2 regions of the Marinobacterium sp. YM272 genome follow, and region 2 is predicted to be linked to the other one. Evidence: predicted binding sites of a transcription regulator. Region 2 holds the regulator's gene; the other holds the start of a gene.

Region 1 (3,421 bases), 380 kb from region 2:
CGCGTTAAAGAACGCCGGCATTTTCTCCGCACGGCGCGCAAGTTCCCGCCCGCCAAACCCCATGCCCAGTACGCTCGAGGCCTTGCCCATGGCGATCTGCGGACGCAGCAGGCTGGCGCGCTCGTCTCTTTTAAGTGTCAGCAGGTGTCCGCCAGCGTCCAGTACGGCGACACAGATCGGCGCCAGTTCAAGCCGGCGCGCTTCTGCGAGCGCTGCGTCTACCAGCGCGGAGGCCATTTCCAGTGTCAGTCTGTTCATCATCGATCTCCTTACATATCTTGCAGCGGGTTGCCTGTAGCGGAGCGTTTGCCAAGTGACATAGCACGTGCCCGGGTGTGAAGTTCGGACCACTTGACGGTGTTGAAATCGCTGACCCGGTTTGGATCGTATCCCGGCACCCTGGACTCGACGCGTCGGCCGCCGAGGAAAACGCCCCTGATACGGTCGCGCTCCTGCAGAATCCTCACATCGTCGAGCGGCGAGCCCTCCACCAGGATGAAGTCTGCCTGCCGTCCGACTTCCAGCGCGCCAACCCTCCTGCTTGCCGGCAGCATTTTCGCTGATACCGAAGTGGCGGCGCGCAGTGCCTCTGCTGGCGTAAAACCGAGCCAGTCGACCAGGATTTCGATCTCCCTTGCGTGCCATTCGCCGTAGGGCGTGATGGCAAACCCCGAGTCACTGCCGGTCATGAAGGGGACACCGGCCTCGTGCGCACGCCTGAGATTGCGACAGCCGATGTCGATGACCCGACGCTGCATCTCGGCGTAGCCCGACCGGGTCGATGCCTCGTAGTCTTCGGCAAACTCGACATTATTGGCCAGCATGGTGAAGGTCGGTGCGAGGTGACTGCCCGACTCCAGGATCGCCTCGATACAGGCCTCATCCAGAAAGAAAGCATGGAAAATGACATCGACGCCGGCGCGGGCGGCGTAGAGCACCGCTTCGCGGCCGTAGGCGTGAACCGCCACCTTTTTCCCCAGGCGGTGAACCTCGTCGACCATGGCGCGGGTTTCGTCCTCGGTGAAAGCGGCGATATGCTCGCCGTTGTCGCGTCGATGAGTGCCATCCATGGCGATTTTTATGACATCGACGCCGTCCTTCGCCTGACGTCGGATTTCGGCGATCTGAGCCTCCCTGGTGGCGCAGAGGCGGCCGGTAAAGTATTCCGGGGTGCCAACCCAGCTTGGGAACCAGTCGTTGAGGCTTTGCCGGTTGGCGATGACATTGCTGCTGGCGGCGATGTGAGGGCCGGTGAACATGCCGGCATCGATGGCGTTGCGTACTGAGATACTGCACTGACCGGCATCGCCCGGAACCACCACCGAGGTGTAACCGGCGGCGAGCACATGCTGGGTAAAGAAGAGTCCGCGTAGTGCACGAAATTCGGGTGATACGTGCAGATCGATATCTTCTTCGCTTTTGGCGTTGCCGAAGACCAGGTGAGTGTGCACATCAATCAGTCCCGGCATCACGAAATGCTGGCCTGCGTCGATCACTTCATCGCCGGGTGCCTGCGCGGGCGCCTCGGCGGCAGGTCCTGTATAGCTGAGCACGCCGTCTTCGATCACCAGGGTCTGGTCGCGGCGGACGTTATCCTCCAGCCCGGTGAACAGCTGCTGACAGAGAACGTGGGTACGTGGCATCTGAAAGATCCTGTTATTTTTTTAGTTTTAGCAGGGTGTTAGGCCGAACCGGATCCGGTTGGTGTTGTGCCAAAGGTTTCGGCCCGCAGGTTCGGTAAGATCGCATCCTCAGGGGGAGCTGACCAATCGACAGTCCGGGTAGCAGTCATCGTCAACGACGATGGCGGGCCTGGGTTCCTGACACTCCGGTTGGCGGAGGTTCACACGCGGGGCGGGATTTCGAAAAGAGCGATGCCCGCAAAGAGCGGGAGGGGCAGATGCGGGATGAAGATCATCCTGGGACCTATGGATCGGGCCTTGTGTGACAAGTTGATGATCAGGGGGTTAAACCGTCTGCCGTTGGCTAAACAATAACCATATTGTCATCTTTTATGTTCAGGCTATGCGGCTGACCTTTTTAAAAAACATAACGGATGGACCGACCATGAAGCCTTCTCTCCTTGCATCCGCGCTGTCAGTCGCGATCGCTCTTCCCTTTGCCGGGGCTGCACAAGCTGATATCTCTTTCACGCGAGTGGGTCATTTTACAGAGATCTGTGGTGATGAAGACGGCGAAGGCTGTACCGAGATTGCGGCCTACAGCGAATCGGCCAAGCGCCTTTACGTGACCAACGGTAGTGACAACAAGCTGCGTATTCTCGATGTCAGCGATAGCGGTGAGCTGGCGCCGATGAGTAAAGAGAGTGGCATCGTAACCGAAATCGACCTGTCGGTTTATGGTGGCGGTCCGAACAGCGTGGCGGTGTATGGCGGCTGGGTCGCCGTCGCGGTTGAGGCCGATAACAAGCAGGCTGCAGGTTCCGTCGTGATCTTCGATCTGGACGGCAACCATGAGCGCAGCATCACTGCTGGTGCCCTGCCGGATATGCTCACCTTTACGCCGGATGGCGCTTACCTGCTGGTTGCCAATGAAGGCGAGCCGAACGATGCCTATACCGTTGATCCGGAAGGCTCGGTCAGCATCATCGATACCCAGAACTGGCAGGTTAAAACTGCAGGCTTCACCCAGTTCAACGATCCAGCCGAACTGACCGGTGATGTGCGTGTTTTCGGCCCCGGTGCGACGGTTGCTAAGGATCTGGAGCCGGAATATATCGCGGTATCGCCGGACTCCAGCACCGCCTGGGTCTCCCTGCAGGAAAACAACGCCCTGGCGATTGTCGATATCGCCAACGCAGAAGTGACCGATGTGGTCAGCCTGGGCTTCAAGGATCATCTGCTGTCACACAACACCCTGGATGCCAGCAACAAGGATGATGCCATCAACATGAAAAAGTGGCCGGTGCTGGGCATGTACATGCCGGATGCGATCGCGCCGCTGGTGATCGATGATCAGGTCTACATCCTTTCGGCTAACGAGGGTGACGCCCGCGACTACGACGGTTACTCCGAAGAAGCGCGTGTCGAAGACCTGGTGCTGGACGAGGAAGCGTTCAAAAACTTCCGCGGCATGAGCCTGGAAAAGCTGCAGCAGGAAGAGAATCTGGGTCGCCTCAAGATCACAACCTCCCGCGGTGATGAAGACGGTGATGGGGCTTTCGAAAAACTGTACTCCTACGGTGCCCGTTCCTTCTCCGTCTGGAACAGTGACGCGGAGCTGGTCTGGGATTCCGGTGATGCGTTCGAAAAAACGCTCAAACTGGCCGCCAAGAATGATGTGGATTCCGATTACTGGGAAGACGGCCGCAGCGATGACAAGGGTCCGGAGCCGGAGTCGATCACCGTCGGTAACATCGGTGGAACTCCGTACGCCTTCATCGGTATGGAGCGCACCAGCG
Region 2 (3,421 bases):
GTGCTGATCCTGCTGGTGCTGAGCTTTATCCCGGTGATCAACCTGGCGATGCCCTTTGTCTGGTTCCTGTTCGGTGCCTGGATGATGGCGATCCAGTACTGCGACTATCCGATGGATAACAACAAGGTGAGCTTCGGGGAGATGAAGCGCCTGCTGAAATCGCAGCGCTTCACCGCAGTGGGCTTTGGCTCGGTGGTGCAGGTCGGCATGCTGATACCGCTGGTGAACCTGCTGATCATGCCCGCAGCCGTGGTCGGAGCGACCATCTACTGGGTAGAGGAACACAGCGAATTGAAAACAGCGGGTGCGTCAGCCACCGGAAAGGTGGTGACGCGCTAGTTGCTGACCGCCTCGATCACCGGGCGAACCATATCCGGCGGGAAGTGGCAGGTGAAGGTGCTGCCCTCGCCGGTTTTGCTTTTGATCGTCAGGTGAGCGCCATGGCGCATCAGCACGTGCTTGACGATGGCAAGCCCAAGGCCTGTACCACCACTGGCTGAAGAGCGGCTCTCATCGACTCGGTAGAAGCGTTCCGTGAGGCGGGGGATATGAATCGGATCAATGCCGATACCGCTGTCCTTGACCGAGAAATGCCCCCCTTTATCATCCACCCACCAGCGAATGCTGATCTCGCCAGGACCTGGAGTGTAACGCACCGCATTGAATACCAGGTTGGAGAGCGCACTGTGCAGTTCCAGCTCCTGGCCCAGCAGCTGGTAGCCGGGCTCGATCTCCACCTGGAAATGGTGGGCGCGATCCCCTGACAGCTCCTCTGCATCGCGATGAATCTGCTCGATCAGCCGTTGGATCCCCACCGGGTGCAGATCGGTGATGTGTTCGGTGGCTTCGAGCCTGGAAAGCAGCAGCAGGTCCGCCACCAGACGTTCCATCCGCGTGGTCTGGTGCTGCATCTGCGACAGCCCGCGATGCAGCGGTCGCGGCAGATCCTGTTCAAGAAAGGTCTCCACGTAGCCGTGAATCACGGTCAACGGGGTGCGCAGCTCGTGGGAGGCGTTGGCGACGAAGTCCTGACGGGTCTGCTCCAGTTTCACCAGTCGGGTGACGTCCCGGGATACCAGTACCCGGTCTCCATCGCCGAAACGGCTGATCTGATGCTGCAGGAAAGTATGAGAGTTTATCGGCGAGACCAGCTGCAGTGGTTCCTGGTACTGCTCTTTCTGGTAGTAGCGGATAAAGCGGGGGTCACGCGCCAGGTTGAAGATCGACTTGCCACGGTCGCTGTCCTGGAACCCAAGCAGGGTTTCCGCGGCCTTGTTCCACCACTCCAGGTTGTTGTCGCGATCGATGATGACGATGGCATCGAAGAGCGATGCGGTGCTCTGCTGGAAGCGGCTGATCACCGCTTTGAGCTTGTCTTCGCGGGCGACAGCGCGTTTGCGGCGTCTTGCCAGCTGATCCAGCAGATCACCCCAGAGGCCGGTGCCTTCCGGTGGCATATCGTCTGCTTCCCGGGATAACCAGCTCATCACTTTGTTGAACTGGCGCGCGTGATAGATGCTCCATGCCAGCATGCTCAGCGCCAGGCCCCAGCCCGGATAGGAAAGCAGGGCTCCGGCGCCCAGCCCTACCAGGGCTGCTCCGATCAGGGGCAGGTTCATCGGTGTGCGTGTGTGACGCATAAAACCTCGTGTCCGTTGGCCGCGGCTGGGGTTCAGGCGACCTGAGAAGAGAAGCGGTAGCCGGTACCGCGAACGGTTTGTACGAGGTAATCATGACGTTCGCCAAGTGCTTTGCGCAAGCGGCGGATATGCACATCTACGGTGCGTTCTTCGACATAAACGTTTCCGCCCCAGACCATGTCGAGTAACTGGCTGCGGGAGTAGGCGCGATCCTGGTGGGTCATGAAAAACTGCAGCAGGCGGAACTCCGTCGGCCCAAGCTCGACCGGTGATGAATCGGCGGTAACCCGGTGGGAAACGGGATCGAGGCAAAGGCCGTCAACGGTGACCGGCTCTTCCACGCCCTTGGGGGTAGCCCGGCGCAGTACTGCTTTGAGTCGGGCAACCAGCTCGCGCGGTGAAAACGGCTTGATAATGTAATCGTCGACGCCGGCCTCGAGGCCCTTCACCTTGTTGTCCTCGTCGGTCTTGGCGGTCAGCATGATGACCGGGATGTCCGCGGTAACCTCATCCTTGCGCAGGCGGCGGGCGAATTCGACCCCGCTGGTACCCGGCATCATCCAGTCCAGCAGGACCATGTCCGGCTTATGATCCAGGATGAGCGCGTGGGCCTCCTGGGCATTTTCCGCTTCCATACATTCGTAGCCGGCCATCTCAAGCGCTACGGCAATCATTTCCCTGATCGGAGCTTCATCGTCAACGATCAAAACCCGTTTTGATGCAGACATGCGTCACTGCCTCTGAAATTTCTGCTGTTGTGAATCGCGACTATTACAAGACGTTTGCGTTACACAAATATGACAATAGCAGAATCAGGCGACTTAAGGTCGGGATAGCGCTCTTTAGGCCAGCGCGTAATCGGCGATGATGCCCACAAGTACCAGTAATTCGGCCCAGTGGTTGTTCAGAAACGCCTTCAGGCAGGGCATGCGTTCGCGCTCGCGGATCAGCCACTGCTGGTAGATAAACAGCACGGCAGCGCCGAAAAGCCCCAGATGGAACCAGACGCCAAGTCCCGCCATGGCGCCGACGATCAGCAGCAGCATCAGGGCGGCGATATGCAGCAGGCCCACCATCAGCCGGTCATGGCGGCCAAACAGGACAGCGGTGGATTTGATGCCGATTTTCAGGTCGTCGTCCCGGTCCACCATCGCGTACATGGTGTCATAGGCCACGGTCCAGGCCAGCTTGGCGAGGAAAATGACCCAGGCGATCAGTGGCAGCTGCTCCTGTACCGCCGTAAACGACATCGGAATCGCCCAGCCGAATGCGGCGCCGAGAAACACCTGGGGCAGATGGGTGTGGCGTTTCATGAACGGGTAGATAAAGGCCAGCGCCAGGCCCGCGAACGACATCAGGATGGTCATCTGATTGGTGAACAGCACCAGCGCAAAGGCGGCCAGCATCAGGCCGGCAAACAGGCTCAGTGCCTCTTTTTCGCTGACGCGGCCGGTGGCCAGGGGGCGGTCCTTGGTACGCTTCACGTGGGCATCGAAATGGCGGTCGGCGTAATCGTTGATCACACAGCCGGCGGAGCGGGTCAGCCACACCCCCATTGAGAAAATAATCAGCAGGTGCAGGGGCGGCACACCCTCAGCTGCGATCCACAGCGCCCAGAGCGTGGGCCAGAGCAGCAGGTAGGTGCCGATGGGGCGGTCGGCTCGCATCAGCTGAATATAGGTGTTGAGCTTGCCCGCTGAGCTGCTGTTGGTCATCGACATAGCCATACTGCCCCTTGGTTAAAAGTGCCCCTGGGTTAAAAGCACGTTTATTATAATTTT

What was found. The regulator PhoB, encoded in region 2, activates phosphate uptake and scavenging genes when phosphate is short. The targets are predictions, from matches to a motif close to TGTCATANNNNTGTCANA.
Region 1: ACQUQP_RS03330 (choice-of-anchor I family protein) is a predicted target of PhoB. The motif match lies at 1,944-1,961, and genes of this name have one in related genera.

Annotation. Positions count from the first base shown of each region.
Region 1 is NZ_CP194171.1:706,333-709,753, forward strand. Features, by position in the region: gene ACQUQP_RS03320 (GlcG/HbpS family heme-binding protein) at 1-258, opposite strand, end outside; gene ACQUQP_RS03325 (amidohydrolase family protein) at 270-1,643, opposite strand; gene ACQUQP_RS03330 (choice-of-anchor I family protein) at 2,068-3,421, shown strand, end outside.
Region 2 is NZ_CP194171.1:326,094-329,514, reverse strand. Features, by position in the region: gene cysZ (sulfate transporter CysZ) at 1-339, shown strand, start outside; gene phoR (phosphate regulon sensor histidine kinase PhoR) at 336-1,640, opposite strand; gene phoB (phosphate regulon transcriptional regulator PhoB) at 1,673-2,368, opposite strand; gene ubiA (4-hydroxybenzoate octaprenyltransferase) at 2,483-3,367, opposite strand.